One region of the Janthinobacterium sp. SUN026 genome, then DNA from elsewhere that is predicted to be linked to it. Evidence: predicted binding sites of a transcription regulator. Region 1 holds the regulator's gene; each other region holds the start of a gene.
The links. The regulator LexA, encoded in region 1, represses DNA repair genes until DNA is damaged. The targets are predictions, from matches to a motif close to ACTGTATNNNNATACAGT.
Positions count from the first base shown of each region.

Region 2: a site for LexA is predicted at 2,459-2,476, ahead of OX459_RS06025 (PA0069 family radical SAM protein). Genes of this name have one in related genera too.
Region 3: a site for LexA is predicted at 2,697-2,714, ahead of OX459_RS01455 (DNA topoisomerase IV subunit B). Genes of this name have one in related genera too.

Region 1 covers NZ_JAPQNU010000001.1:1,107,935-1,118,237, reverse strand. The annotation lists gene OX459_RS05120 (HD family phosphohydrolase) at 1-1,001, opposite strand, end outside; gene OX459_RS05115 (MBL fold metallo-hydrolase) at 1,200-2,096, shown strand; gene OX459_RS05110 (inorganic phosphate transporter) at 2,144-3,154, opposite strand; gene OX459_RS05105 (DUF47 domain-containing protein) at 3,197-3,823, opposite strand; gene OX459_RS05100 (replicative DNA helicase) at 3,918-5,303, opposite strand; gene rplI (50S ribosomal protein L9) at 5,439-5,894, opposite strand; gene rpsR (30S ribosomal protein S18) at 5,922-6,212, opposite strand; gene priB (primosomal replication protein N) at 6,238-6,537, opposite strand; gene rpsF (30S ribosomal protein S6) at 6,558-6,947, opposite strand; gene lexA (transcriptional repressor LexA) at 7,223-7,858, shown strand; gene OX459_RS05070 (cystathionine gamma-synthase family protein) at 7,929-9,170, opposite strand; gene purF (amidophosphoribosyltransferase) at 9,214-10,303, opposite strand, start outside.
Region 2 covers NZ_JAPQNU010000001.1:1,328,073-1,338,375, forward strand. The annotation lists gene OX459_RS06015 (methyl-accepting chemotaxis protein) at 1-1,617, shown strand, start outside; gene OX459_RS06020 (tRNA-uridine aminocarboxypropyltransferase) at 1,703-2,410, shown strand; gene OX459_RS06025 (PA0069 family radical SAM protein) at 2,539-3,681, shown strand; gene OX459_RS06030 (hypothetical protein) at 3,890-4,066, opposite strand; gene OX459_RS06035 (S8 family serine peptidase) at 4,221-6,131, opposite strand; gene OX459_RS06040 (aspartate/glutamate racemase family protein) at 6,427-7,140, opposite strand; gene OX459_RS06045 (DUF917 domain-containing protein) at 7,137-8,357, opposite strand; gene OX459_RS06050 (sigma 54-interacting transcriptional regulator) at 8,332-10,303, opposite strand, start outside.
Region 3 covers NZ_JAPQNU010000001.1:297,149-307,451, reverse strand. The annotation lists gene kdpB (potassium-transporting ATPase subunit KdpB) at 1-426, opposite strand, end outside; gene kdpA (potassium-transporting ATPase subunit KdpA) at 436-2,241, opposite strand; gene kdpF (K(+)-transporting ATPase subunit F) at 2,241-2,330, opposite strand; gene OX459_RS01455 (DNA topoisomerase IV subunit B) at 2,794-4,791, shown strand; gene OX459_RS01450 (molecular chaperone HscC) at 4,791-6,500, shown strand; gene OX459_RS01445 (J domain-containing protein) at 6,513-8,306, shown strand; gene parC (DNA topoisomerase IV subunit A) at 8,355-10,303, shown strand, end outside.

The sequences.
Region 1 (10,303 bases):
GCCAGCGCGCGGGCGATGGCGTCCTTTTGCTGCGGCTGAGCCGCCTGCTGGCGCAGGGCCGCGATCTCGGCGTCGCGCAGCAGCACTTCGTAGCGCGTGTCGATCAGGGCGATGCGATCAAAAATGGTTTCCAGCTTGGTGGCCTTGTCGACCACGTGCACGGGCGTGGTGATCTTGCCGCAGTCGTGCAGCAAGCCGGCCAGCCACAGCTGCTTGCGCTCGTTGTCGCTGAGCCGGAAATCAGCCAGCGGCCCCGTTTGCGTGGCGTGCGCGGCGTCGGCAAGCAGCATCGTCAGCTCGGGCACGAACTGGCAGTGACGGCCCGTGTATGGCGACTTTTCATCGATGCCGATATTGATCAGCGTAACGAGCGATTCGAGCAGCTCTTCCAGCTGCGAAATGAGCAGCTGATTCGTCAGCGCCACGCCCGCCTGGGCGGCCAGCGCCTCAATGAAGCGCTGGTCGGTGGAGGAAAAGGCGCGCACCTGGCCCGTCTCGCCATCCTTGGCATTGACCAGTTGCAGCACGCCGATCAGGTCGCCCTCGTGGTCGCTCATGGGCACCGTCAGGATCGATTGCGTGTGGTAGCCGTGGTGGCGGTCGAAGTCGCGCATGCCGGAAAAATTGAAGCCCTCGTCGCGGTAGACGTCGGCGATGTTCACGCTGCGGCGCAGGTTCGCCGCATACGCGGCCACCGACGCCAGGTTCGGCTGGCCGACATCGTCAAACAGGGGCACGCCAGGCAAACCCATGTCGGCGCCCTGCGCGATGCCCAGGCTGTCGTTGACGCTGATGTCGAACGCCAGCTGGCGGCCCCCGGCCATGGGCCGGTACAGGGTGGCGCCGTCGGCGCCGCTCATGCTTTTTGCCAGCAGCACGATGCGCTGCAACAGCGCGCCGATATCGTGCCCTTCGCCGCCCAGGCCATGGCCAAGCGCGACACTGAGTTCGGTCAATTGCTCCAGTCTGTGGGCGATTTTCTCAGGGTGCAACTGAGGCATGTTGGTGGCAATCAGGTAATGGGCAAGCAAAAAAGGGGAAGTCGGCAAGCGCCAGTGTAACGGCCACCCTGCGCACTGTACATTACTTAGTTGCAACAAACTGAAATAACTTGCCGTATTGCAACACGCATAAATGTTGCCGCTAATCTCATTAATTAGAATAGAATCAACAATAATTACACCGTAACAAGGTACTGAATGAAATTCACGTTCAGGGGCGTGCGCGGCTCCATCCCCTCTCCCGGCCCGCGCACGGCGCGCTATGGCGGCAACACCACGTGCATCGAAGTACGCACCGACAACGATAGCCTGATCATCCTCGATGCGGGCAGCGGCATCTTCTCGCTGGCGCAGCAACTGCCGCCGGGCGAGCCCGTCGACGCGCACGTCTTCATCACGCACAGCCACTGGGACCACATCCACGGCCTACCCATGTTTTCGCCCCTGTTCGTGGCCGGCAACCGCATGCGCCTGCATGGCGCCTTTGACGCCATCAGCGGACGCGGCATCGAGCACGTGATGGCGGTGCAGCTGCAAGGCAGCTATTTTCCTGTCAGCGAAGCGGCCATGGCGGCCAGCATCGAGTACCGCACCCTGGCGCCCGGCGAAGCCGTCGAGGTCGGTGGCGCGCGCGTGCGCGGCGCGGAAATGAATCACCCTGTCGTCAATCTCGGCTACCGCATCGACTGCGGCGGCACCGCGCTGTTTTTCAGCGGCGACCATGAACCGTTCTACAACCTGCATCCGCCCGGCCATGCCGAGCATGCTGCCTGCGCGGCGCGCAATGCGCAGCGCCAGGCCGGCATCGATGCGCTGGTCGCCGGCGTCGATGCGCTGATCATGGATTGCTCGTACACGCGCGAGGAATACCCGGGCAAGCAGGGCTGGGGCCACGGCACCTTCGACGCCGCCTTCGACCTGGCCCTGCGCTGCGGCGCCCGGCGCCTGTACTGCACCCACCACGAACCGACGCGCAGCGACGAGCAGCTCGAAGCCGTGTTTGCCGACGTGATGGGGCGCTACAGCAGCCGCCTCAATGGCCTGCAAGTGTTCCTCGCCTACGAGGGGCTGACGGTGGAACTGGCCGGCGCATAAAAAAAAGGGAGCCGCAAGGCTCCCTTTTTACTGGCGTTGGCTATCCATTACATGATGTGGTGGCCAATCCACCACGCGACTGCTGCGACGAAGGCCGACGCGGGAATCGTGAAGATCCAGGCCCAGACGATATTGCCCGCCACACCCCAGCGCACGGCCGACATTTTTTGCGACGAGCCGACGCCGACGATGGCGCCCGTGATGGTGTGCGTGGTCGACACGGGAATGCCCAGCGCCGTCGAGACGAACAGGGTGATGGCGCCGCCCGTTTCGGCGCAGAAGCCGCCGACGGGTTTCAACTTGGTGATCTTCTGGCCCATGGTCTTGACGATGCGCCAGCCACCGAACAGGGTGCCGAAGCTGATGGCCGTGTAGCACGAGATGATGACCCACATCGGCGGCATGGCATCGGCCGCGCTCGAGTAGCCGGCGGCGATCAGCAGCATCCAGATGATGCCGATGGTTTTTTGCGCATCGTTGCCGCCGTGGCCCAGGCTGTAGGCGGCTGCCGAGACCAGCTGCAGGCGGCGGAACCACTTGTCGACCTTGCGCGGCGTCGAACGCACGAAGATCCACGACACGAGCAGCATCATGATGGAACCGAATACAAAGCCCAGCACCGGTGCGATCACGATGAAGGCCACCGTTTTCCACAGGCCGGCCGCGACCAGCGCGCCCGTGCCGGACTTGGCGACGGCGGCGCCCACCAGGCCGCCGATCAGCGCATGCGAGGACGACGAAGGAATCCCGTAGTACCAAGTAAACAAGTTCCAGAAGATGGCGCCCATCAGCGCGCCGAAGATCACGTACTGGTCGATCACCGCCGGGTCGATGGTTCCCTTTCCCACCGTGGCGGCCACGGTCAGCTGGTGGAACACGAAGATGGCGACGAAGTTGAACGTGGCGGCCATGGCAACCGCGGTCTGCGGTTTCAATACGCCCGTCGAGACCACCGTGGCGATCGCGTTGGCGGCATCGTGGAAGCCGTTCATGAAGTCAAACAGCAGTGCGAGGACGATCAACAGGCCTAGCACGTAGATGCTGATTTGTATGGTCATTGTAGTTTCTTTTCTGATTCTGGTTCAGGACAGGCCCAACGCTTACGCGTTTTCGACGATGATGCCTTCGATAATATTGGACACATCTTCGCAACGGTCGGTCACGGTTTCCAGAATTTCGTAGATCGCTTTCAGCTTGATCAGGTTGCGCACGTCCGGCTCGTCGCGGAACAGCTTGGACATGGCGGCGCGCATCACGTGGTCGGCGTCCGATTCCAGGCGGTCGATCTCTTCGCAGATGGCGACGATCTTGCGCGAGTTATCCATGTTGTGCAGCATGGCGACGGCGTCGCGCACTTTTTCGGTACAGGCCAGCACCAGTTCGGCCAAGCGCTTGGCTTCCGGCGTGACGGCCTTCAGGTCGTACAGCGAGACGGTTTGCGCCGCATCTTCCAGCAGGTCGAGGATGTCGTCCTGGCGCGTGATCAGCTGATGGATGTCATCGCGGTCGATCGGCGTGATGAAGGTCTTGTGCAGCATTTCCACGGTGGCGTAGGTGACTTTGTCCGCCTGTTTCTCGATGCTTTCGATCGCATGCACGCGGTTTTCCAGGTCATCGAAATTGGTCATCAGGCCGAGCATCTCTTTGGCGCCCTTGACGCACAATTCCGCGTGCTGGTTAAACAATTCAAAAAACTTGCCCTCAGTGGGCATCAAGCGTCCAAACATGTCATTCTCCGTTAAGCATTGAGTCGTGTTATTTACTACAGAAAGCCGCCCCTTTTGATGAAGGGGCGGCCAATGGAATATCAGTGCTGCTGTGTTAGTCGCCTTGGTAAAGCGCCAGGCCACCACTGTAATTGCCAAATTTGGTGTACTGCCCCATGAAGGTGAGGCGGATGCTGCCGATTGGACCGTTACGTTGTTTACCGATGATGATTTCGGCCGTTCCCTTGTCCGGCGAGTCGGGGTTATACACCTCGTCGCGGTAAATGAACAGGATCACGTCGGCATCCTGCTCAATAGCGCCCGATTCGCGCAAGTCGGACATGACAGGACGTTTGTTCGGGCGTTGCTCCAGCGAGCGGTTCAGCTGGGACAGCGCAATCACGGGGCAACCGAGTTCTTTCGCCAGGCCTTTCAAGCCCCGTGAAATCTCGGAAATTTCCGTGGCGCGGTTGTCGCCCGGCGTATTGGCCGACATCAGCTGCAAGTAATCGACGATGATCAGGCCCAGCTTGCCGCATTGACGCGACAAACGGCGCGAGCGGGCGCGCAACTCGATGGAATTCAAGGCCGGCGTTTCATCGATGTACAACTGCGCGTCGTTCATCTTCTGGATCGCATTCGTCAGGCGCGGCCAGTCTTCGTCATTCAGGCGGCCCGTGCGCAGGCGATGCTGGTCGAGCTGTCCGACGGAGCCCAGCATACGCATGGCCAGCTGGGCGCCGCCCATCTCCATCGAGAACACGGCCACGGGCAAGCCGCTGTCGATGGCCACGTTTTCGCCGATGTTGACGGAAAACGCCGTCTTGCCCATCGATGGACGTCCCGCCACGATCACCAGGTCGCCCGGCTGCAGACCCGAGGTCATGCGGTCGAGGTCGATGAAACCGGTGGGCACGCCCGTGATTTCACTCTGGTTGTCGCGGCTGTACAGTTCGTCGATGCGCTCGACTACTTGCGTCAGCAGGGGCTGGATGGCGGTCCAGCCCTGGGCGCCGCGCGCGCCCTCTTCGGCGATGGCGAAAATCTTCGATTCGGCCTCGTCAAGCATCTGCTTGACTTCCTTGCCCTGCGGGCTGAAGGCCGTGCCGGAGATATCGTCGGCGACGGTAATGAGTTTACGCAGCACGCCGCGGTCGCGCACGATCTCGGCGTAGCGCCGGATGTTCGCGGCCGATGGCGTGTTTTGCGCCATGGCGTTCAGGTAAGCGAGTCCGCCCACATCATCGGCCTTGCCGAGCTGGGTCAGGGTTTCAAAAACAGTAATGACATCGGCTGGCTTGGAAGCGTTAACCATCTTGACGATTTGCTCGAAGATGATGCGATGGTCATAGCGATAGAAATCCTCCGCATGCATGAAGTCGGCGATGCGGTCATATGCGGCATTGTCGCGCAGCAGACCACCGATAACGGATTGTTCTGCTTCGATCGAATGCGGCGGAATACGGAGGGAATCCAGTTGCGGATCAGAGGGGGCGTTCATGGCGCGAATTATACCCGCTTCGGCGTGCTGGCAAAAATAAAGGGCTGAAATTGAGCGAAAAAAAGGCCACAAAAAAGCCGGGCGAACCCGGCTTTTCATAGTGCGGCAACGCTTGCGGGCCAGGCCCGCAGACGATTACGCGTTCGCGTCTGGAACGACAGCGATAACAACTTCCACAACCACGTCGGTATGCAGAGCAACCGAAACGTTGTGCTCGCCAACGATCTTCAGCGGGCCGGTAGGCATGCGGATTTGTGCTTTTTCAACAGCAAAACCTTGCTTGGTCAGCGCTTCAGCGATGTCGAAGTTGGTGACGGAACCGAACAGGCGGCCATCAACACCAGCTTTTTGAGCAACTTGAACGGTCAGGCCGCTCAGTTTTTCGCCCTGGGCTTGCGATGCGGCCAGTTTAGCGGCAGCAGCTTTTTCCAGTTCGGCGCGCTTGACTTCGAATTCAGCCACAGCGGTTGCCGTAGCACGACGTGCCAGGCGTTGCGGGATCAGGAAGTTACGTGCGTAACCGTCTTTGACTTTGACGACTTCGCCGAGGTTACCGACGTTAACAACTTTTTCTAACAGAATGATTTGCATAGTTCTTCTCCAGGAATATCTGACCGATTAAGCGTGGTGCAGATCGGTGTATGGCAGCAGCGCGAGGAAGCGAGCGCGCTTGATTGCGGTGTCAACTTGGCGCTGGTAGTGCGCTTTGGTACCGGTCAGGCGTGCTGGCATGATCTTGCCGTTTTCTTGGACGAAGTCTTTCAGCGTGTCGACGTCTTTGTAGTCGACTTGCTCAACGTGAGCTGCGGTGAAGCGGCAGAACTTCTTGCGTTTGAACAACGGGTTTTGCTGTTTGCGTTTTTCTTTAAGCTTGAGCTTATTTTTGTCGAACTTTTTACCGAATGCCATGTCAGGCTCCTGTATCTAAAATGCGCTAGTCAGAATTGACTGCACTAAAATCAATGATGTGAAACACCAAACTCTTGCTGTTGCGGCTCTTCCTGGCCAGGAAACCCGTGAACTGATACACCCCGCCCAAGCTTGCCTGACTGAACCGGCCTGAGATTTCGCCAGCGGCTAGCGCGGCAACATCAAACTCGGTCAAACGGGCAATCCCGGCTTCCATCTGCTGCGAACTGTGTTGCAATACTGCATTCACAATCGGCAGCCCTGCCGGGGTATAGCGCAATATTTCGCGCTCGGCAATGATGGCGGTTACTTGTAGCTGGTTCAGCGCACGATCCTGGTCAAGAATTAAGCTGCTGCTGCGGCTGGAGCGGCTGCTGGTGCTTCGGTGCGGTGGCTTTTGGCCGCGTCTTCGCGTTGTACCGATTTCATCATCGGCGAAGGAGCTGTTTCAGCTTTCTTCATTTTAACGGTCAGGTGACGCAACACGGCATCATTGAATTTGAATGCTGTTTCCAACTCGACCAGGGTCTCGTTGTCGCATTCGATGTTCAGGCAGATGTAGTGTGCTTTAGGCAGCTTTTGGATCGAGTAAGCCATTTGACGGCGGCCCCAATCTTCCACGCGGTGAACCGAACCGCCGCGGGTGGTTACGCTGGCTTTGTAGCGTTCGATCATCGCGGGCACTTGCTCGCTTTGGTCCGGATGGACGATAAAGACTATTTCATAATGACGCATGCAAACTCCTTCAGGTCGGATTGATAATCGCCCACCCCGGCGTCAAGACGGGTGTGGGAAGGTCAGCCGAAGATTATAACCGCCTTTTGCAAACGTTTCAATCATTCCTTCCACATGGGCCCGAAAAGCCCGCGCGCCGCCGTGCTTTCCGCCCGTGGACAAGTATTTCTTGCGAAATTCGCCTAAAACACGGAAATCCCCTTGCATAGTGGGCGATACTGTACAAAAATACAGACTGTTCATATAGACAGCATTTTAGTATGCACCCACCGCTCATGATCAAGCTGACAGCACGACAAGAACAAATCCTGAACCTGATCAAGGACGCGATTGAAAACACGGGCTTTCCTCCCACCCGTGCCGAAATCGCCAATGAACTGGGTTTTAAATCGGCCAATGCGGCCGAAGAGCATTTACAGGCCCTAGCTCGCAAGGGCGCGATCGAGATTTCGCCCGGCACCTCGCGCGGCATCCGCCTGATCGGCGCCGCCGCCGAAGCGCTGCCGTCGAAGGTGCCGGCAGCGCTGCTGATGTCGCTGCCCCTGATCGGCCGGGTAGCGGCCGGTTCGCCCATCCTGGCGCAGGAAAACCTGGAAGCGAGCTACAACGTGGACCCGGCCCTGTTTTCGGCCAAGCCCGACTTCCTGCTGAAGGTGCGCGGCTGGTCCATGCGCGACGCCGGCATCATGGATGGCGATTTGCTGGCCGTCAAGAAAGTCGACAGCGCCAAGAACGGCCAGATCGTCGTGGCCCGCATCGGCGACGAAGTCACAGTCAAGCGCTACAAGAAGACGGGTTCCGTCATCGAATTGCTGCCGGAAAACCCGGACTTCAAGGTGATTACCGTGTCGCCGGAAGATGAGTTTGCCCTGGAAGGGCTGGCTGTCGGCCTGATGCGCAGCTGGCATTAAATCGCTGCAGCTAAAGAAAGGGCCGCAACAGCATGGCTGTTGCGGCCCTTTTTACATGCTGCGCGGCTGTTTAGGCGTCCAGCGCATTTTTGAAGTCGTCCAGCAAATCGGCCTCATCCTCGATGCCGACGGAGACGCGGATCAGCGACTCGGCGATGCCCATGCTGGCGCGACGCTCGGCGCCCATCTCATAGAAAATCGTGTGGGCGACGGGAATGACGAGGGTGCGCGTGTCGCCGAGATTGCTCGCTGGAATGGCAAGATTGAGACGGTTGAGGAAATCGAAGCAGTCGATGCCGTCCTTTAATTCAAAGCTGAACAGCGAGCCATAGCTGCGGAACAAGTCCGTCGCCAGCGCGTGCTGCGGGTGCGACGCCAGGCCCGGGTAATGCACGGCCGCCACTCTCGGGTCGGCGGCCAGCATGGTGGCCAGCGCCAGGGCGTTCGAACAGGTGCGGTCCATGCGCAAGGCCATGGTTTCCGCGCCGACGGCGATATGGTGCGCCGCTTCCGGCCCCAGGGAGGCGCCAAAGTCGCGCAAGGCCTTGGCGCGGATTTGCGCGATGCCCCACTGCGCGGGCGCCGCCTTCCTGTAATTCTCGAAGATGTTCGGATACTGCGTCCAGTCGAACACGCCCGTATCCGTCAAGCTGCCGCCCAGCGCATTGCCGTGGCCGCCGATAGATTTCGTCAAGGCATTGACCACCAGGCCCGCACCCACGGCTTTCGGGCGGAACAGATATGGCGTCGTCATGGTGTTGTCGACGATGTACAGGATGCCCTTCTCGCGGCACAAGTCGCCGATTTTCTTCAGGTCGGCGATCTGCGTGCGCGGATTGGCAATAGTTTCCACGAAAACAATCCGCGTGGCCGGCGTGATGGCGGCAGCCACATTGGCCACGTCGGTGGCGTCGACGAACGACACGGCGATGCCCTGCCCCGTCACCGTTTGCCACAGGCTGTTGGTGTTGCCAAACAAAAAGGCCGACGACACGACATGGTCGCCCGCGCGCAGCAAGGATTGCACCACGGCACCGATGGCGCCCATGCCGGTGGCGAAGCACAGGGTCGCCACGCCGTCTTCCATCTTGTTGACCTTGTCTTCCAGCGCGGAAACGGTCGGATTGCCCTGACGGCCATAGCGGAAACCCGGTTCCTTGCCCTGGAACACGGAAGCGAGCTGGCGCGCATCGGTGTAACCAAAGGCAACGGAAGTGTGCACGGGCTTGTGCAGGGAGCCATGTTCGATGCCCTTGCGGCGGTCGTTATGCAGGATGGTGGTGGTAAAGCCGTAGTTTTTTTTATCGTTCATGATCGCGGAGAAAAAAATGCCCGGCATCGGCCGGGCAGCTTACTTATGCTTCTGTTGTCGCCAGGTTCAGGTTCAGCTGGGAACGCGGCGTATCTTCGGGCGCTGCCGCCTTCGGATGGTGACGCGCATATTCCAGGCGGTCCAGGTATTCCTGCGACACGTCGCCCGTCACGTACACGCCATCGAAGCACGAAGCCTCGAAGTTGGTCAGGGCCGGGTTGACGTCGGCGATAGCCTGTTTCAGCGCGCCGATATCCTGGTACACGAGGTAGTCGGCCGTGATTTCACGGCACACTTCTTCCGTCGTGCGGCCGTAGGCGATCAGTTCGTCGCGCGTCGGCATGTCGATGCCGTACACGTTCGGGTAAATCACCGGTGGCGCGGCCGAAGCGAAGATGACCTTCGTCGCGCCCGCTTCGCGCGCCATCTGCACGATTTCACGGCTGGTTGTGCCGCGCACGATGGAATCGTCGACCAGCAGCACCACTTTATCCTTGAATTCGGACGGAATCGCGTTGAGCTTCTGGCGCACGGACTTCTTGCGCGCCGCCTGGCCCGGCATGATGAAGGTGCGGCCGATGTAGCGGTTCTTGATGAAGCCTTCGCGGTACTCGATGTTCAGCGCCATGGCCAGCTGGATGGCGGCCGGACGCGAGGAATCGGGAATCGGCATGACCACGTCGATATGCACGCCAGGCAATTCGGCGCGGATCTTTTCGGCCAGGTACTCGCCCATTTTCAGGCGTGTGGCGTACACGGAGGCGCCGTCGATGACGGAATCGGGGCGGGCCAGGTAGACGAACTCGAATACGCACGGGTTCAGGCTGGCATTGTCGGCGCATTGGGCGCTGTGCAATTGCTTGTCAGCATCGATGAAGACGGCTTCGCCGGGACCGATATCGCGCACGAAACGGAAGCCCATGCCTTCCAGGGCGACGGATTCGGAAGCGATCAGGTATTCGGGACCCTGTTCCGTTTCATTGATGCCCAGGCACAGCGGACGGATGCCATGCGGGTCGCGGAAGGCCAGCAAGCCCACGCCGGCGATTTGCGCCACGGCAGCGTAGCCGCCCTTGACGCGGCGGTTCAGCACGGTGACAGCCTTGAAGATGGCTTCCGGGTCCAGGTTCAGG
Region 2 (10,303 bases), 220 kb from region 1:
ACCAAGGTCATCGAGGTCAACGCGGCGCGCACGGCGGCCGCCTGGAAAGTCAGCGATCCCGAACACCAGAAGCAGTTTGAACAGGAAATGGCGGTCTCGTCTGCACGCGCCACGGAAATCCAGAACGATATCGGCAAGAGCGAGCTGAACACGGACGAGCAGGCGCTGTACCAGGAAGTATTGAGCACGCGCAAGGCCTACACGGAAGTGCGCAAGAATGTGTTCAAGGCCAAGAATGCGGGCGACCTGGAACTGGGCAAGCGCCTGTACGAAGGCGACATGGCCGTCAAGCGCGACATCTACCTGGCGTCGCTGAAGAAGCTGGAATTGCTGGAAGCCAAATTGCTCGATGAAACGGCCGCGCAAATCCGTTCGCGCTACGAAAATGGCCGCATGCTGCTGATCTCGCTGGGCGTGGTGGCCATCTTGCTGGGCATCGCCTGCGCCTACTGGATCACGCGCTCGATCACGCGTCCCATCACGCGTGCCGTCGAGGTGGCGGAAGCCGTTTCCGCTGGCGACCTGACCAGCCATATCGTCGTGGAAAGCCGCGACGAGACGGGGCAATTGATGCATGCGCTGAAAAACATGAACGATAAACTGGTGAGTATCGTGGGCCAGGTGCGCGCCGGTACCGAATCGATCAGCACGGCGTCGAGCGAAATTGCCGCCGGCAACCTGGACTTGTCGTCTCGCACGGAAGAGCAGGCCAGCTCGCTGGAAGAGACGGCGTCGTCCATGGAAGAGCTGACCTCCACCGTGAAACTCAACGCGGACAATGCGCGCAGCGCCAACCAGCTGGCCATTGACGCTTCGCAGATCGCCAGCAAGGGCGGCGTGGTGGTGTCGGAAGTGGTCAGCACCATGGGCTCGATCAACGATTCCTCGCGCAAGATTGTCGACATCATCAGCGTCATCGACGCCATCGCCTTCCAGACGAATATCCTGGCCCTGAACGCGGCCGTGGAAGCGGCCAGGGCCGGTGAACAGGGCCGTGGCTTTGCCGTCGTGGCTTCCGAAGTGCGCAACCTGGCGCAGCGTTCCAGCGCGGCGGCCAAGGAAATCAAGGGCTTGATCGACGATTCCGTGCAAAAGGTCGAGGCCGGTTCGCAACTGGTGGACAAGGCGGGCCGCACCATGGACGAGATCGTGCAAAGCATCAGCCACGTGACGCAGATCATGAACCAGATCACCGACGCGAGCGATGAACAGCGCGCCGGCATCGAACAAGTCAACCAGGCCATCGGCCAGATGGACCAGGTGACGCAGCAAAACGCGGCCCTGGTGGAAGAAGCGGCCGCGGCGGCCGAATCCATGCAGGAACAGGCGGCCAGGCTGGCCGAGGTCGTGGGCGTGTTCAAGCTCGATGCCACGCAGCAATATGCTGCCGCCCGTAGCAGCCCGTCCGTGACGGCGCCTGCGCCAGTAGCGGCTGCCACGCGAGCCGCCATGCGGCCCGCCACGCAGCCTGCCATGCGACGCGCGCCGGCATCCCGCGCGCCAGCACCCGCCGTGGCCGCGACCTCGCCGGACAAGGCGGCGCAAGCGGACGCGGTGCGCGCACGCACGCCGAAGACGCCGGTGGCCTCGGGCGCCGACGAATGGGAAGAGTTTTAAGCACGGATTCTTAAGCGCAGATTCCCCTTGGCATGGCGCGGGCGCTACAATCGCGGCTTGAAGACAGCCGCGAACGCGCTCCGCCATGACCACCCGCCGTACCTCCAGCCCTAGCTCAAATCATCCCGCCAGCCATCCCGCCAGCCCTGCAGCTGCATCGTCTTCCCTGGCTGAACCTGCCAAACGCGCGCGCTGCCCAGCCTGCCTGCGCGCCGTCTCCAGCTGCATCTGCCGCTGGATCGCCCCCGTTTCCCACGCGGTGGAAGTGCTGATCCTGCAGCATCCGCTGGAAGTGCACAATGCCAAGGGCAGTGCCCGCCTGCTGCACTTGAGCCTGCCGAACAGCCGCATGCTGACGGGCGAGCAATTTGCCCCCGATACGCTCGCCGAATTGCTGGCCGACAAGCACAACGTGCTGCTGTACCCGGATACGCCCGGCGACCGTTCGCTGGGCATCGCCCCGCCACCGGCGCTCGACCCAGCCAGCTTGCTCGATCTTGCCCGCGTGCGGCTGGTGGTGCTGGACGCCACGTGGCGCAAGAGCCGCAAGATGCTGTATCTGAATCCCCCGTTGCAACAGCTGCCGCGCCTGCCCCTGCGCGATACGCCCGCATCCCATTACCTGATCCGCAAGGCGCACGCGCCAGACCAGTTATCGACCCTGGAAGCGACGTGCTATGCCCTGATGCAGTTGGAGCAGGACGCGGCCCGCTTCGTTCCCCTGATCGCGGCATTTGACGGCTTTGTCGCACAGCAGTTGAGCTATGTCATGCCGCACGGTGAAAAAGCTTGAAACGGCATCACGCCAGCCCTTGATCTTGCCCGCACAGCGGCATAGTATACTGTACGTATATACAGTTGATGGGGCCGTTCATGAAAGCAATCATTCCAGAGCACGATGACAGCTTCGCCGGGCAAGCCATGTTGCCGCCGCAATCGCTGAAAGCCCACAAGGGCCGCGGCGCCGTGTCGAACCTGCAAGGGCGCTACGAGACACACGCGCGCGGCGCTTTCGATGATGGCTGGAGCGTGGGCGGCCTGGATGAGGCGGCCGGGGAGGCGGCGCCTCCCACCTGGAAGACACAGGTCAGCGACGAGCAGGCGCGCACCATTCTCACCCGCAACGCTTCGCCCGACTTGCCGTTCAATGTTTCCTTGAATCCGTACCGGGGTTGCGAACACGGCTGCATTTATTGCTTTGCCCGCCCCACGCACAGCTATCTGGGCCTGTCGCCGGGGCTGGACTTCGAAAGCCGCATCTACGCCAAGGTGAACGCTCCCGAACTCTTGCGCCGCGAACTGGCCAAGCCCTCGTATGTGCCCGAACCGATCGCCCTGGGCGTGAACACGGATGCGTATCAGCCGTGCGAGCGCGAACGGCAACTGACGCGGCGCGTGCTGGAAGTGCTGCACGAGTGCGACCACCCCGTGGCGCTGATCACGAAATCGTCGCTGATCGAGCGCGATATCGACATTCTGGCGCCGATGGCGGCCAGGCGCCTGGCCGCCGTGGCCGTCACTGTCACCACGCTCGACCCGGCCATCGCGCGCACCCTGGAACCGCGCGCGGCCGCTCCGGCGCGGCGGCTGCGCACCATCCGCACCCTGACGGAGGCGGGCATCCCCGTGGGCGTGAGCATCGCGCCCATCATCCCGTTCGTGACGGAACCGGAAATCGAGCAGTTGCTCGAAGCCGTGCGCGACGCGGGCGCCATCCACGCCCATTACGTGGTGCTGCGCCTGCCGTGGGAAGTGAGCCCGCTGTTCCAGCAATGGCTGGAAGCGCACTTCCCGGAACGTGCCCAGCGCGTGATGAACCGGGTGCGCGAAATGCGTGGCGGCAAGGATTACGACAGCGCGTTCGGCGCGCGCATGCGGGGCGAAGGCGTGTGGGCTGACCTCATCCGCCAGCGCTTTGAAAAGGCCGTGCACCGGCTGGGCTTGCACGGCAAGGGCGGCCGCTTCAAGCAGCTCGATTGCACGCAGTTCCGCCGGCCGCTGGTGGTGCCGCCGCTGGGCGCAAAAGTAAAAAAAGGTAATGCGGGGCAGCTGGATTTGTTTTAGCGCAAGCAGTGCGGGGCGCGCGCTTGTGCGTTGACAAGGGCACGCGCAAGGGCATGCGTACTGCGCGAAACAGGCGGGCTTGGTGGCGAGTCGCATCGCCGTCCTGCGTCCGTCGTGGGGGATGCCGGCAGGGGGAGCGGGCGACGAGAAACTCATCGCCCGCAGGCATGCCGGGCTTAGCCGGAACGGCTCGATCTTGCTGGCTTGATCAGCAAACGGTGGCGTTGCAAGCCATCAGGCAGAGTTGCTGTGCGGTGCCGCTCAAGGCGCCGCAAGCCGCTTTGCACAGGGTGCAGGTAATGCCGGAAGGGGCGACACCCTGGCTGATGGCGGAGATGCTGGGGCTGCGTTGTACGGCTTTGGCTTGCAATGGCAGATTGTTCATTTTAAAACTCCTTGTGGTGGCGCCGCCGCGGGCAACGGCAATGGGTGTGCGTACCGAAGTACGGTGCTGATCGTTTCCCGCCAACGACCGTATGCTGAAGCGCGTGCACGCATTGCTGCGCCCACGAGCCCCGACAATTCAAATGCTGTTGACGTCAGCGTTGCGACCAGTAGCGCACTGCGCCGACGCTGACCGGTATCACATCGCTGACGTCGACGGCGAAACGGGCGACCGTGTTGGCTACCTGCAGGTTTTCCGGGTTGAAGAAGGTCATGATGATGTCGTAGCACTCGGAGCCCGGGCGGCACACGGGACTCTGTTGCACGACGATGGTATCGAGCTGCATGCCCGTGGTCTTGGCCAGCATTTCCGCCGCTTGCATGGCATTCGTGGCCGAGAAGTTGAGCGCGCGGTCCATGCCCGTGACGCCCAGGTTGCGGAAGTCGTAATAGATGCGGTTCAGGAAGTTTTCCAGGCGCGCGCCCGTGTTGCTGCTGTTGATGTCCAGGCTGTCCTGCACCGCCATCAGGCTGTCGATCAGCTGCGGCACATTCCAGCTGAACATGCCCCGGATGGCCGGCTGGATCACGGGAACGACCTGGCCGGACATCAGCCTGGCGGCGCCCGAGATTACGCCTGGAAACGAATTCATTACGACGAGGCCATCGATGGTGCCGACATAGGCCTCGAACAGCAGTTCATAGGTCATGTCGGCATACGGACCGACGGGGACGACCGCGTAAATCGGCGTGGCGTCCAGGTTGACGGTCCAGGTCAGCGATTGGCGGAAATATGGCTTTGCGCGCAGAAATTCGATCAATTGCTGCGGATCGCTCGGATTGTCCCTGCCTGGCGGCATGGCCTGGACGAAGGAATCGCGGCGCGCTTCGCTGCCGAAGTCGATGCCCAGGTTGCCCAGCGCATACACCAGGGTCGGGCCCTTGGCGCTGCCGCCGCAGCCGCAATCGGAGGCATCGATGCCGGAAGCGGCGATGCCTTGCCGCGTCGCGCCGGAAGGGCCCGCAAGGTTGGCCAGGGAGGGGGTTTCCAGCATGGGAATGCTGAGCGGATGCGCCTGCGCGGAAGTGTCGGCATTGGCTGGGCTCGCTTCAATCACAGTATCGTCTGACATTTCAATTTTCCCTTTTAATAATAGTTGAGTGGCGCCCGGCACATTCAATGTCCCAGTCAGGAGGCGGCGACAGTCCAGCTCGCCATTGGTGTTGCAACGCGTTGCGCTTTGCAGCAATGCGCTGCAAACTCCACGAGGGTCAGGACGATCCCCATGTTGGTGTTGCCGGCATAGCAGCAAGGCTGCGATGGCCGAGACGATCGGGGTGGCAAAGCTGGTGCCGCTGCTGAGCCGCACGCGCCCTGCGGGCGCGGCGCCGAGGATGTCGGTGCCGGGCGCCATGATGCCGCGCGCGCGATAGGCTTCGCCCCAGTTGCTGTTGGGCATGGGCGCGCCTTGCCGGTCCAGTGCGCCGACGACCAGCGTGTATTTGATGGAGGCGGGGATGTGCAGGCAATCGCAGCCGTCATTGCCCGCCGCGGCGATCAGCAGGACGTTGCGTTCATGGCACAGCTGTATGGCTTTTTGCAGCAGGCCATCGGCGGTGCCGCTGTCGGACAGTTCGCCGCCGCTGACATTGATGATGTGCGCGCCGTGCTCGACGGCCTGGGTGATGGCGCGGGCCAGGTCGAGCTGCGTGCATTGCGTCAGTGCGCCGTCGGCGCGGTCGGCAAAGATGGGCAGGATCAAGCCCCGACAATGGGGGGCCAGGCCCGTGACGGGACTGCCCGGCTGGCCAAAGATGATGCTGGCGACATGGGTGCCGTGTTGCGATGCCCGGCCGCTGCCGCTGGCACCCGTGGCGAGCGTGTCGAGCAGTTGCAGCCTGGCGCCGGCAAAGCAAGGGTGGCTGGTATCGACGGGACCGTCGAGCACGGCGATGCAGATGTCGGCACAGCCGGTGTTGCCATCTTGCAAGGCAGCCAGGCCGTGCAGCAAGCCATGATTGGCCAGGCTGTCGTGGGTGGTGGATACTTCCATGGTCGTCGGCACGCGGTGCTCCTTGCTGGGTCCTGGAGGGCGGGCGGCGCACCGCTTGAGGTGCTCCGCCCGCCTGCTGCGGCGCCTGCTGCTCCAGCGCCGATAGCATGATCTTTAGCAAGGGGCGTGCCAGAAGGCCAAGTGCTTGATTTTTAAAGGATGGGGCGGATTTGCATTGTCGTGCTGCAATAATGTTGGCGGATATCGTCCACCCTTGTTGAGCGGGATGGACGAAAACGGCAGGCGGCAAGGACGGGGAGGGGGCGCCCGGGACACGGCATGGCGTGTCCCGGGCGCGTGCGGCGGTTCAGCTATCCTTGCTGTAGCAGGCGCGGCTGGGCCGCAGGCGCATGCGCACGAGGGACACCAGGAAGCTGAAGCCTGCCTGGTTCGGATCGATGACCGGCACATAGGTGTGCAGCGCGTCTTCCAGCAGCGCGCTGACGCGCGCGGCGACGCCGACAAAGCCTGTACAGCCCAGCAGGATGGACTGGGCGCCGTCTTCCTGTATGGCCAGCATGGCGGCCTTGAAGGTTTTTTCGACCACCTTGTCCAGCTGGCCGAGGTCGGCGACGGGACAGTCGATGGAGCGGATGGAGGCGAAGCTGTCCTGCAAGCCGTAGGCCTGCATGTGACCCTGCTGCATGGCGAGCGTGCTGGGCAGTATCGTCATGATCGACAGGCGCTGGCTGAGGGCCAGCGCGGTAAAGGCGGCGGGCGGGAAGCCGCCCAGGATGGGGATGTCGATCACTTCGCGCGCTGCCTCCACGCCGCACATGTCGAAGTCGCTGAGCCAGATGCCGTCATAGCCTTCGCGTTCGATTTCCCTGGCCAGCTGCACCACCGGATAGCCGTTTTGCAGCCAGTCGACGCGGTATTCGATGCAGTCGTTCCCAGTAGAAATATTGCGCACGGACACTTCGACATCGGGCGGCATCACGGGCTCGATGGCGTCGAGCAGGCGCTGGTTGTAGATGGACGTGGCCACCGGCGCCACGATGCAGATGCGCAGCGGCTTCATGCGGCGCTCCCTGCCGCTGCGCCGGCGTTGCCAGTGAGCGGCACGTAGGGTCCCAGGTAGCCGATGGCGTTGATCAGTTGCATGAAGCTGTCGAGTATCAGTCCATTCCGTTCCCGCAATGCCGGATGGGCTTGCAAGCCCAGCAGCGTCACCTTGCGCTGCATCAAGGCCGGGTTGAGCGTGCCGTCCGGCAGCAGCAAGTCGCCATTCGAATACACGGCCTGGCCATCGCCCTCGACAAAGTAACTGATGGTGTCGGGCGCCATGCAGAGGGGCGTGCTGCGGCTGCTGTCCCAGGCCAGCAGCGATTCGTTCTGGTACAGGACCGTGCAAAGCCGCTCACCCGCGCGGATGGTGATCTTGCCCAGGTCGAAGCCATTGCGCGAGTCGACTTCGGCGGCGACGAACGTTCCCTGTGGAAACAATGGCCAGGCGCGCATGTCGCATTGCCGCGCAAGATAATCGACCACTTCCTCCGCGCTGCGCAAGCGGCCTGCCTGCAGTTCGCGGCCCAGGCGCAGTGCGCGTCCCAGGGTGCCGCGTACGGGCAGCGCCCGGGCCAGCTCCGCCGGCGCCATGATCCACATGGCCAGGCCGCCGAACTGCTTGAAATCGGCCTGCGAAACGATGGGGCGCATCATCTGGTCGATGATCGTTGCTACGTCTTGCTGGTGGGCATGGGCGCCGTTCACGCCCTGGCTCGGCTGGACGTCGAGTTCCACGCGCAGCCCCGCCTGGCTGACGAGGAAGGCGGGGCGCGGATTGATGTGCGCGGCCGCATACGTCAGCTGGGGCAGCGAGGGAACGGCGCGGCCGGCCCCGTCGGCGTCGATCACGGCCAGGCCCAGGCGGGCGGCGACCAGGCAGGCGACGAGAAACCCCAGCGCGCCGCTCTCGGGCGGCGCCAGGTAGGCCAAGGTGCGATTTTCCAGCGCCAGGCGCTCCCTGACGGCGAGCACGGCGTCGACGGGGCCCTGCGGAAAATGGGCGCCATTGATCGCCACGGGCGAACCCAGGTAAGCCACCATGACCGTTTCGCCAGCGGTGGCTTCGTCGACGCCGACCACGCGCACCTGGGCGTCCGGATAATAATCGCCGGCGTGGAACTGGGCCAGCAGGCTGCGCGCGGAAGCGAGCGTGCCGCCGCCACCGCTGCCGAAGAAGCAGGCGCCCAGCAACAGCGATTCAAGGTCATCGTGGTTCAGCACATAGGTCATGTTGCGGGTCCTCAGGTTGGCATGGCATGGAAATGGTTTGCGCCAGGACGGCCTGCAACTGCAGCGCCTGGGCAAACCGGGGAAAAGCCGTGTCGCGTTCCACGCCGCGCAAGGCGCGCGTGAGGTGATCGAGTGCTTCGTGCCGGCGGCCGCGCTGCAGCAGCAGTTGCGCCAGGCGGGTCGCCACCAGCAGGCTGCCGGCCGCGGCGCCCAGCGCCTTGGCGGTCGACAGCGCACTGCCCAGTTCGCGTTCCGCGTTGTCCAGGTCGCCCACCGCGATCCACGTCCGGGCATGCATGTCGAGCAATTCGACCAGGTAGGCCCGTTCGCCATGTTCCAGCGCCAGTTCGATGGCGCCGTGCAGCAATTGCCGGGCTTGCGATGGCTGGCCTGCCGACAGCAGCAGTTCGCCCCGCTTCCAGGCCTGGAATGAATGGAAGAGCATGCCGCCTTCGCACAGCATGTATTGCTGGTAGCCGTCGGCGATGCGCTGTTCGGTCTGCGCATGGATGTTGCCTGTTGCCAATGCGCAGGCATGGAATATCTGCCCCACCCCCAGGTAGAATTGATAGCCGTATTCGCTGGCGACGGTTTGCAGGTCCGCCGCCAGGCTTGCCAGCCGGACCCAGTCCTCGAACATGCAGGCCAGCCATGCGGCGCCTTGCAGCGCGATGGCGCGGTGGAAGGGGTGCGGGTTGTCGGCGCCGCCGCGCAACGCCAGGTGTTCCATCACCGCGCGCGCGCGCCGGAAGGCGCCGCTCTGGAAGCAGGACAGGCCTTCGAAAGTGCTCGACAGCGCGGCGATGTCCAGGCCCTGTCCCCCCGTGTCGGCCGCTGCCGCGCCGCACAGCAGGTGTCCGCGCGCCAGGCAGGCCAGCGTCTCGCGGTAGTCGCCGAGCCAGAACAGCGTGTTGGCCAGGGCCAGGTGGGCCTGCGACAGCAAATCCGTGTCGCCTATCGCTTGCGCCCGCTGCAGCATGTCTTGCGCCGTTGCCCGCGCCGCCACCAGGTCCAGCGCCATCAGTTGCGAGCTCCAGATGCCGAACCGCAGGGCGGTGATTTCCACCTCGTCGCCCAGCGCCGCCGCTTCCTGCAATGCCTGCTGGTAGCAGGCGAGCGCTTCGGCGCTTTGCCAGCCGCTGATGCCGCGGTGCGAAATCGCCAGCCAGCGGTGCAGGTCGCAGCTCAGGCGGCGCGCGGTGCAGGGATGCGCATCGGCGGCCAGCAAGGTGAGGCCGCGGCGCAACACTTCGATGGCTTCCTTGAAGCGGGCCGCCTCGATCAGCGCGCGTCCCTCCAGCAGGCAGACGCGGGCGAAATTGCTGCGCTCCTCGTCGCCATGCACGCGGCGTTCGATGACCTTGCGGTTGATGCCCAGGTGGCGGGCCGCGGTCGTCTTGTTGCCATCGGCAAGGCGCATCGCATAGTCGATCAGCAATTGTTCGGCGGCCGCCAGCTTGTCGTCTCCGTCCAGCCGCATGAGGGCTTCCGCCAGCAGCGTGTGATCGGCGTCCTGCGGCTTGCCCGCCGACAGGAAGGCTTCCAGGCTGTGGGCATCGATCAGCGCCGATTCGGCCAGTATCGACAGCCGTTCCACCAGGTTGCGCAGTTCGCGGATATGTCCGGGCCAGGCATGCCGGCCCAGGCGTTCCATGGCGGTGGCGGTAAAGCGGATGGGGCGCTTTTGCTGCCCGGCAAAGTGCGCGGCGAGGGCGGCGACGTCGCCGCGGCGCTGGTCCAGGCCCGGCACGTCGAGTTTCAATACGGCCAGCCGGTAATACAAGTCTTCGCGGAAACGGCCCGCCTGCACCATCGCGGCCAGGTCGCAATGGGTGGCGGCCACGATGCGGCCGTTGAACGGCTGCGTATCGCCGCCGCCCAGCGGCCGGAAACAGCGCGATTCGAGCACGCGCAGCAGCTTGCTCTGTACCGCCAGCGGCAATTCG
Region 3 (10,303 bases), 810 kb from region 1:
TGCGGGAATGACGTCGCCCGCCTCGACCAGCACCGTCATGCCCTTGCGCAGGTCAGTGGCCGGCGTGGGCAGCCAGGAAGTGCCGTATTTCGGCGTCTGCATTTTCTTTGCCATCACCGTTTGCTTGAGGGCGCGCAGGGACGCCGCCTGCGCCTTGCTGCGGCCTTCGGCCAGCGCTTCGGCGAAGTTCGCGAACAGCACGGTAAACCACAGCCACACGGCGACGGCGACGATGAAGCCGAATGGCGCTTCACCCTGGCCGTTCAGGGCCTGGATGGCCAGCAGGGTCGTGATGATGCTGCCCACGTAGACGACGAACATCACGGGGCTGCGCCACTGCGTGCGGGGGTCGAGTTTTTTGAACGCATCGACGACGGCGGGGCCGATCAGTGCGGAATCGAACAAAGTCAGGCTTGTGCGTGACATGGTAGCCTCTTATTTGATGAAAAGTTGCAGGTGTTCGACGATCGGGCCCAGGGCCAGCGCGGGAACGTAATTCAATACGCCGACCAGCACGACAACGCCGATCAGCAAGCCGATGAACATGGGGCCGTGCGTGGGCATGGTGCCGGCATTGGCCGACAGGCGCTGCTTGGCCGCCAGCGAACCGGCCACCGCCAGCACGGGCACGATCACGCCGAAGCGGCCGAACCACATGGCAATCGCCAGCATCACGTTGTAGAACGGCGTGTTGGCGGACAGGCCAGCAAACGCGCTGCCGTTGTTGTTGGCCGCCGACGTGAAGGCGTAGAGGATTTCCGAGAAGCCGTGCGCGCCCGGATTGGCCACGCCCACCGTACCCGGTTCGACCATCACGGCGATCGCCGTGCCCGTCAATACGAGGGCTGGCGTAATCAGGATGGCCAGCGACACCATCTTCATTTCATACGCCTGGATTTTCTTGCCCAGGTATTCGGGCGTGCGGCCTATCATCAGGCCGGCGATGAAGACGGCCAGGATGGCGAACATCAGCATGCCGTACAGGCCCGTGCCCACGCCGCCGAAGATCACTTCGCCGAACTGCATCAGCAGCAGCGGCACCATGCCGCCCAGGGGCATGTAGGAGTCGTGCATGGAATTGACGGCGCCGCACGAAGCGGCCGTCGTCACCGCCGCGAACAGGGTCGATGAGCTGATGCCGAAGCGCGTTTCCTTGCCCTCCATATTGCCACCCGACTGCAAGCTGCTGGCCTGCTGGTCCACGCCCAGCGCCTGCAGGGCAGGATTGGCTTGCTGCTCGGCGCTCATCACGCCGGCCGTCATGACGACAAAGATCAGGGTCATCGCGGCCAGCACGGCCCAGCCCTGGCGCATGTCGCCCACCATGCGGCCGAACGTGAAACACAGGCCGGCGGGAATGATGAAGATGGCCAGCATCTGCAGGAAGTTCGACAGCACGGTGGGATTTTCGTACGGGTGCGAGGAATTGGCATTGAAGAAGCCGCCGCCGTTCGTACCCAGCAGCTTGATCGATTCCTGCGACGCGACGGGCCCCATGGCGATCGTCTGCGTGGTCGCCACTTGCGCTTCCATCACGGGCTTGCCGGCCGCATCCAGCACGGGCTGGCCATCGGCCGTCACTTTCGGCGTTTCATACGCCACGTGGTCGAGCAAAGTTACTTCCTTGTAGGCGGAAAAATTCTGGATCATGCCTTCGCCCATGAAGACGACGGACAGGGCCAGGGACAGCGGCAGCAGGATGTACAGGGTCGAGCGCACCAGGTCGACCCAGAAGTTACCGATCGATTTGCCTGAGCGCGAGGCGAAGCCGCGCACCAGCGCGAAGATCACGGCGATGCCGGTGGCCGCCGAAAAGAAGTTCTGGCATGCCATACCCAGCATCTGTGTCAGGTAGCTCATGGTCTGTTCACCGCCGTAGCCCTGCCAGTTGGTATTAGCGACGAAGCTGACGGTGGTATTGAACGAGGAATCGGGGCTGACGGCGCCGAGACCCTGGGGATTCAAGGGCAAGAAGCCCTGCAGGCGCTGCAGGCCGTAGACGAAGACGGCGCCCACGGTATTGAAGACGATCAGGGCGATGGCATAGCTTTTCCAGCCCATGGCCTTGTCGGCGGGCAGGCCGGACCAGCGGTACAGCAGATTTTCCAGCTTTTGCAGCCAGCCCAGGCCGCGCACGGGGCCATCGCCGGCCACCCTGGCCATATACAGGCCCAGCGGATAGCCCGCGGCCAGCAGAACGGCCAGGAAAGCCACCAATAACAGTATCGATTGCGTCGTCATCACAGTTCCTCCGCCTTCAGCAGCGCCACCAGCAGGTACACGAGCAGGCCAGCCGACACGACGGCGCCCAGCACATAAAACGCGTTCATTTGACGCTCCCTAATTTGTCGCAGGCGACGGCAAAGCCGGCCGCCAGGACGAAAAACACGGCAATCAAGCCGAGATACACGAGATCCATTCCCACCCTCATTCAGGTTTGTTTTGATAGTGAGCAGATTAGCCAAAAGGGTCTAAAAAATTCGTAAAGACTGGGGAGGCAGCTGTAAACAAGATGTAAAAACGGGCGCTTTACCGCATAAAATCCTTCACAATGGGCGCCAAACCACGCGCGCGGCGCACTGTTGTTGCCTTGGAGTAGCGCTATTGCTCGCGGGACAAGATAGAATGCGCGAGCGTCCGCACAAGGACGCCAAGCCTGCCGCACTGCCCTCCCTCAGTGACGCTGGACGGGATATACTGTATATTCATACAGTTATCGCCGCCGCTGTCACTGCGCCACGCAGTGCCCTGGCCTGGCGTTCCAACCACTGTCTTTACTTAGCTTGAACACGTATGGCCACTAAAAAACCAGCATCCGACTACAGCGAATCATCCATCCGTGTCCTGAAAGGACTGGAACCCGTCAAGCAGCGCCCGGGGATGTACACCCGCACTGAAAATCCGCTGCACATCATTCAGGAAGTGATCGACAATGCCTCCGACGAGGCGCTGGGCGGTCATTGCACGCATATCGCCGTGACGCAAAACACGGATGGCAGCATCACCGTCGAAGACAATGGCCGCGGCATTCCCGTCGGCCTGCACCCGGAAGAAGGCGTGCCGACGGTGGAAATCGTGTTTACGCGGCTGCACGCAGGCGGCAAGTTCGACAAGGGTTCGGGCGGCGCCTATGCGTTCTCGGGCGGCCTGCATGGCGTCGGCGTGTCCGTCACCAATGCGCTGTCGACGCGCCTGGAAATCACCGTCTGGCGCAAGGAAAGCGACGGCAACGGCTTGCACCACATGGTGTTTGCCAACGGCGACGTGATCGAGCCCCTGAGCTCCCGCCCCGCACCGCGCGACGGCAAGAAGTCGGGTACACGCGTCACCGCCTGGCCCGATGCCAAATACTTTGATTCGCCGAACATCTCGCAAACCGAGCTGCAACGCCTGCTGCGCTCGAAAGCCGTGCTGCTGCCGGGCGTCACCGTCACCCTCACCAACGCGAAAACGGGCGATACGCAAACCTGGCAGTACGCGGAAGGCTTGCGCGGCTACCTGACCGAAACGCTGGCACAGGTCTCGAATGGCGAAACCCTGATTCCCCTGTTCGAAGGCGCGCAGTATGCGGGCCCGGACTCGGAAGGCTTTGCCGAGGGCGAAGGCGCGGCCTGGGTCGTGGCGTGGACGGAAGAAGGCGCCATCGTGCGCGAATCGTATGTCAACCTGATTCCCACCTCGAATGGCGGCACGCACGAATCGGGCTTGCGCGACGGCCTGTTCGGCGCCGTCAAAAACTTCGTCGAAATGCACTCGCTGCTGCCGAAAGGCGTCAAATTGCTGCCGGAAGACGTGTTCGCGCGCGCTTCCTTCGTGCTGTCGGCCAAGGTGCTGGACCCGCAATTCCAGGGCCAGATCAAGGAACGCCTGAACTCGCGCGACGCCGTGCGCCTCGTGTCGACCTTCACCAAGCCGCCGCTGGAACTGTGGCTGAACCAGCACGTCGACTACGGCAAGAAGCTGGCCGAATTGGTGATCAAGCAGGCGCAATCGCGCCAGCGCTCGCTGCAAAAAGTGGAAAAGAAAAAATCCTCGGGCGTCGCCGTCCTGCCGGGCAAGCTGACCGACTGCGAATCGTCGGACATCACGCGCAATGAACTGTTCCTCGTCGAGGGCGACTCGGCGGGCGGCTCGGCCAAGATGGGCCGCGACAAGGAATTCCAGGCGATCCTGCCCCTGCGCGGCAAGGTGTTGAATTCGTGGGAAACGGACCGCGACCGCCTGTTCGCGAATAACGAGATCCACGACATCGCGGTGGCCATCGGCGTCGATCCGCACAGCGTGGGCGACTCGCCCGACCTGTCCGGCCTGCGCTACGGCAAGATCTGTATCCTGTCCGATGCAGACGTGGACGGCTCGCACATCCAGGTACTGCTGCTGACGCTCTTCTTCAAGCACTTCCCGGCGCTGATCAACAAGGGCCACATCTGCATCGCCCGCCCGCCGTTGTATCGCGTGGATGCGCCCGCGCGCGGCAAGAAACCGATGCAGAAGATCTATGCGCTCGACGACGGCGAACTGCTCGCCATCGAGGACAAGCTGCGCAAGGAAGGCGTGAAACAGGGCGCCTGGTCGATCTCGCGCTTCAAGGGCCTGGGCGAGATGAACGCCGAGCAGCTGTGGGAAACGACGATGAACCCGGACACGCGCCGCCTGCTGCCCGTCAAGCTCGGTGAAGTCGACCACATGGCCTCGGCCTCCCGCTTCAATATGTTGATGGGCAAAGGCGAAGCAGCTGGACGCCGCGCCTGGATCGAAGAACACGGCAATGAAGCGGAGGCGGATATCTGATGATCATCGGCATCGACCTGGGCACCACCAACAGCCTGGTCGCCATCTGGCGCGACGGCAAGGCTTCCATCATCCCGAATGCGCTCGGTGAACACCTGACGCCGTCGTGCGTGAGCATCGATGACGACGGCACCGTGCTGGTGGGCCGCGCCGCGCGCGAGCGCCTGCAGACGCACCCGCAGCTGACGGCGGCCGTCTTCAAGCGCTACATGGGCAGCGAAAAGAAGATCACCCTCGGCACGCAGCAATTCCGTCCGGAAGAGCTGTCGTCGATGGTGCTGCGCGCGCTGAAGGAAGATGCCGAAGCCTTCCTGGGCCACAAGGTCGAGGAAGCCATCATCACCGTGCCCGCGTATTTCAGCGATGCGCAGCGCAAGGCCACGCGCATCGCCGGCCAACTGGCGGGCTTGCGCGTGGAGCGCCTGCTGAACGAGCCGACGGCCGCCGCGCTGGCTTACGGTATCCGCGACAAGGAGCAGGAAAGCAAATTCCTCGTCTTCGACCTGGGCGGCGGCACGTTTGACGTGTCGATCCTGGAGCTGTTCGAAGGCGTGATGGAAGTGCGCGCCTCGGCCGGCGATAATTTTTTAGGGGGCGAAGACTTCGTCACCGTGCTGGTCGACGCCTTCCTGGAAGGCAGCGGCTTGCGCGACGCGGCCGGCAGCCGCCTGTTCGATCCGCGCCAGCAGCAACTGCTGCGCGATGAAGCCGAGCGCGTCAAGCGCCTGCTGTCGGACCAGCCGTCCGTGCGCATGGCCACGCGCTACCAGGAGAAGGAATACAGCTGGGAGATCAGCGAAGACAAACTGGCGCAGCTATGCGAACCGCTGCTGGCGCGCTTGCGCCTGCCCGTGGAGCGGGCGCTGCGCGACGCCACCATCCGCGCCGCGGAATTGAATGAAGTGGTGCTGGCCGGCGGCGCCACGCGCATGCCGCTGGTGCGTAAACTCGTCTCGCGTATGTTCGGCCGCTTCCCCGCCATCCACCTGGACCCGGACGAAGCCGTGGCACTGGGAGCCGCCGTGCAGGCAGGCCTCAAGATGCGCGACTCTGCCCTCGATGAAGTGGTGATGACGGACGTGGCGCCGTACTCGCTGGGCATTTCGATTTCGCGCCAGGTCGGCGCGAACCAGTATGAAGGCGGGCATTACCTGCCCATCATCGAGCGCAATTCCGTGGTGCCTGTCTCGCGCACGGAAAACATCACCACCATCTACGACAACCAGAAAGAAATCAACGTGGCGATCTTCCAGGGCGAGTCGCGCCTGGTGGCCGACAACGTCTTCCTCGGCAAGATCAGCTTCCCGATTCCCGCGAAAAAGGCGGGCGAGATCGGCATCGACGTGCGCTTCACCTATGACGTCAGCGGCGTGCTGGAAGCGGAAGTGACGGTGCTGGCCACGCAGGAAAAGCACAAGATGGTCATCAGCGACAATGCGGGCGTGATGACGCCGGAACAGATCGAGCAGCGCTTTGCGGAACTAGCCGACCTGAAGATCCACCCCCGCGAGCAGATGGAAAACCGCACCCTGGTCACGCGCGCCGACCGATTGTACGAACAGTCGCTGGGCGACGTGCGCCAGTACCTGGCGGCGCACACGGCCAATTTCCAGGCGGCGCTGGAAACGCAGGACCCGAACACCATCCGCAAGGCGCGCCAGGCGCTCGACGAGGTGTTGCGCCAGGTCGAGAGCGAGAGCTTCCTGTAAATGGACGGCGGCATGCACAACGGGCAGCGCAGCCTGTGGGATATCCTGGACACGGAGCCGACGGGCGACGAGCGCGCCCTCAAGCGCGCGTATGCGAAGCGCCTGAAGGTGACGCGTCCCGAAGACGATCCGGCCGCCTTCCAGGAGCTGCGCGAGGCGTATGAATACGCGCTGCGCCATGCGCACCTGTTTGCCGAGGAATTTCCGGAACCGCAAGCGGCCGAAGCGGCAGCAGCGGAAGCGCCAGAAGCGCCGCCCATGGAACCGGCAGACCTGTGGGGCGTCATCGACGAGGCGGTGCAGGAAGCGCCTGCGGAACTGTGGGGCATCATCGCCCAGGAACAGCCCCCTCCCCCGGAACAATGGGGCATGGTCGCCATCGACCCGGCGCAGGAAGCGGCTAATCTGTGGCAAGGCTGCCTGGAGCTGACGCGGCATGCGGATGCCGGCGACGTGCTGGCCGGCATGCTGCAGGACGACGCCATGCTGAACCTCGACGTGCGCGAGGAATTCGACCTGTGCGCGCTGCGCTATTGCGCCAGCGCCGGCTATGACCTGGCGCTGCGCCAGGCCCTGTTCGAGCAGCTGGGCTGGGACCGCGACTTTTCCTACCTGGCGCGCAGCCATGCGGACCTGGTGCGCGGCGCCGTGCAGCGCTACCGGGCAGACCGCTCGTTCGCCCATTTCAGCGACAACCGCGACAGCTACCCCGGCCTGGACTGCATCATGTCGCAGCAGCCGCCAAGCGCCTACGCGCGCCAGCTGTTCGACCAAAAATTCACGCTGCAGCTGCGCGAACTGCTGCACGCGATACGCTGGCAGCACAGCGAGATGCTGGCCTGCAAGCTCGATACAGACCTGTTCGAGCAGTGGGAACACGCCGTCCATGCCAAACGCTACTTCAAACAGACGGCGCTGGCCTCGGGCGGCCTGGGTTTCGTGCTGCACTTCATGCTCGCGGGTGTGCTCGATGCGGCCGGCTTCAAGCTCGGCGACACGGCTGCCTATGCCAGCCTGCTGGGCTTCCAGGCGCTCGCCTTTTCCCTGCTGGCCATGCATGCCTTGCGCTGGCCGGCGCCCCTGTTCGCGCGCCTGGAAACGCTGCAGGAACGTCTGCCCGTGCTGTGGCAGCGGCCCGGCTTGCGGCAACTGGGCTGGATCGTGCCCTATCTGCTGCTGGCGCTAATGCTGTTCCTGCCCGAACGCAGCGAGACCATGCGCCTCGTTACTGCGGCCGGCCTGTGCGCGTCGGCCCTGCTCGCGTATGCGATGAACCGCCAACTGCTGCATGGCATGCTGCTGTTCCTGTGCCTGGGCCTGTCGCTATTCGCGGCCATGTTCATGAGCGGCAAAGGTCCGGCGGCGCTGGCCATCGGCGATGCCATGCCATTGATGTTTTGCCTGGCGGCGCTGGCCCTGCGTAGCGCCACCGGCCTATATGGCGATTGCGGCTGGCCAGAGGCGCTCTTGCCCCGCCTGCGCGCGGCATGGCTGATCGGCTGCGCGGGCTTGCTGCTGCAACTGTACTTGCAACTGCTGCCGGCCGCCTTCGTCGGCGCCGCGCTGTATGTCTGGTCGTGTGCCGGCTTGCTGTTTTCCCCCAGCGATTTCAAATGGAAGACGATCTGGCCGGTGGTGCTGGTGCCGTCCATCGCCACTTTCGTGCTGGCCAACCTGGCCCCGGCGATGGGGGCGCGCCCCATCATGCATCACAGCGTCGAAGTAGCCCTGGCCGTGCTGTATCTCACCCTGCGCTATATGTATCAGACTTACCGGCTGTCGTCAGCCAAACCCGGGCTGTCATAATCTGCCCCACGAATTCAACCGCAACCACTTCACACCGAAACAAGCGCCATGTCCACACAAACCAATTTATTTGACGATGCCCAGCCTGAGCCGATCGAGCCGGATGAACCGGTATTCGACGGCGAAGCGCTGACCCTCTCCACTTTCGCCGAGCGCGCCTATCTCGATTACGCCATCTCCGTCGTCAAGGGCCGCGCCCTGCCCGACGTGTGCGACGGCCAGAAACCCGTGCAGCGCCGCATCCTGTATGCGATGAATGAGCTGGGCTTGAACTCCACCGCGAAGCCGCGCAAATCGGCGGCCGTGGTCGGCGACGTGCTGGGTAAATTGCATCCGCACGGCGACCAGTCCGTGTACGACGCGCTGGTGCGCATGGCGCAGGATTTCTCGCTGCGCTACCCGCTGATCGATGGCCAGGGCAACTTCGGCTCGCGCGATGGCGACGGCGCCGCGGCCATGCGTTACACGGAAGCGCGCCTGACGCCGATCGCCAAGCTGCTGATGGATGAAATCGGCATGGGCACGGTGGACTTCCAGCCCAACTACGACGGCTCGACGGAAGAACCGAAGCTGCTGCCGGCGCGCCTGCCGATGGTGCTGCTCAACGGCGCCTCCGGCATCGCCGTGGGCTTGGCGACGGAAATCCCGTCGCACAACCTGGCGGAAGTGGCGAAGGCAGCTGTCGCCATGATCCGCGATCCGAAGATGACGCACGCCGAGCTGATGGCCATCATTCCTGGCCCGGACTTCCCCGGCGGCGGCCAGATCATCACGCCGCCCTCGCAAATCCAAGACATGTACGCGAGCGGCCGTGGCAGCATGAAGGTGCGCGCGCGCTGGAAGATCGAAGAGCTGGCGCGCGGCCAGTGGCAAGCCGTCGTGACGGAACTGCCGCCCGGTACCTCGTCGCAAAAGGTGCTGGAAGAAATCGAAGAACTGACTAATCCGAAGATCAAGCTGGGCAAGAAGGCGCTGTCGCCGGACCAGGTGGCCCTGAAGGCGCTGATCCTCAATTCGCTCGACACCATCCGCGACGAATCGGGCCGCGCCGCGCCCGTGCGCCTGGTATTGGAGCCGAAGTCGAAGAACCAGGACCAGACGGAATTCATGCTGATGCTGCTGGCGCACACCTCGCTGGAGTCGTCGACCTCGATCAACTTGGTGATGATCGGCGGCGATGGCCGTCCGCGCCAGAAAGGGCTGGGCGACATCCTGCGCGAATGGATCGACTTCCGCTTCGAGACCGTTACGCGCCGCACCGGCTACAAACTGGGCAAGGTCAAGGACCGCATCCATATCCTGGAAGGGCGCGAAGCGATCCTGCTCAATATCGACAAGGTGATCCAGATCATCCGCAATTCGGATGAGCCGAAGGCGGCCCTGATCGAGGCGTTCAAACTGTCCGAACGTCAGGCTGACGATATCCTGGAAATCCGCTTGCGCCAACTGGCGCGCCTGGAAACGATCAAGATCCAGCAGGAACTGGCCGAGCTGCGCAAGGAAGAAAAGTCCTTGCAAGACCTGCTCGACAACCCGGGCTCGATGAAGCGCGCCGTCATCCGCGAGATCGAAGCGGACGCCAAGCAGTTCGGCGACGCGCGCCGCACCCTGATCGAGGAAGCACAGAAAGCCGTGGCGGAACAGAAGGTGGTCGATGAACCGGTCACCGTCATCATTTCGGAAAAAGGCTGGGTGCGCGCGCGCACCGGCATCGGCCACGATGCGGCGCAATTCACGTTCAAGGCGGGCGACAGCCTGCATGGCGCGTTCGAGTGCCGCACGGTCGACACCCTGCTGGGCTTTGGCAACAACGGCAAGATTTACTCGGTTCCCGTCTCGGCGCTACCCAACGCACGCGGCGACGGCGTGCCGATCACGACCCTGTGTGACCTGAGCGGCGGCACGCCCGGCAACGCCGTGCGCATCCTCCATTACTTTGCGGGCAATGGCGCCACGAATTTGCTGCTGGCGTCGAGCGCCGGCTACGGCTTCATCGC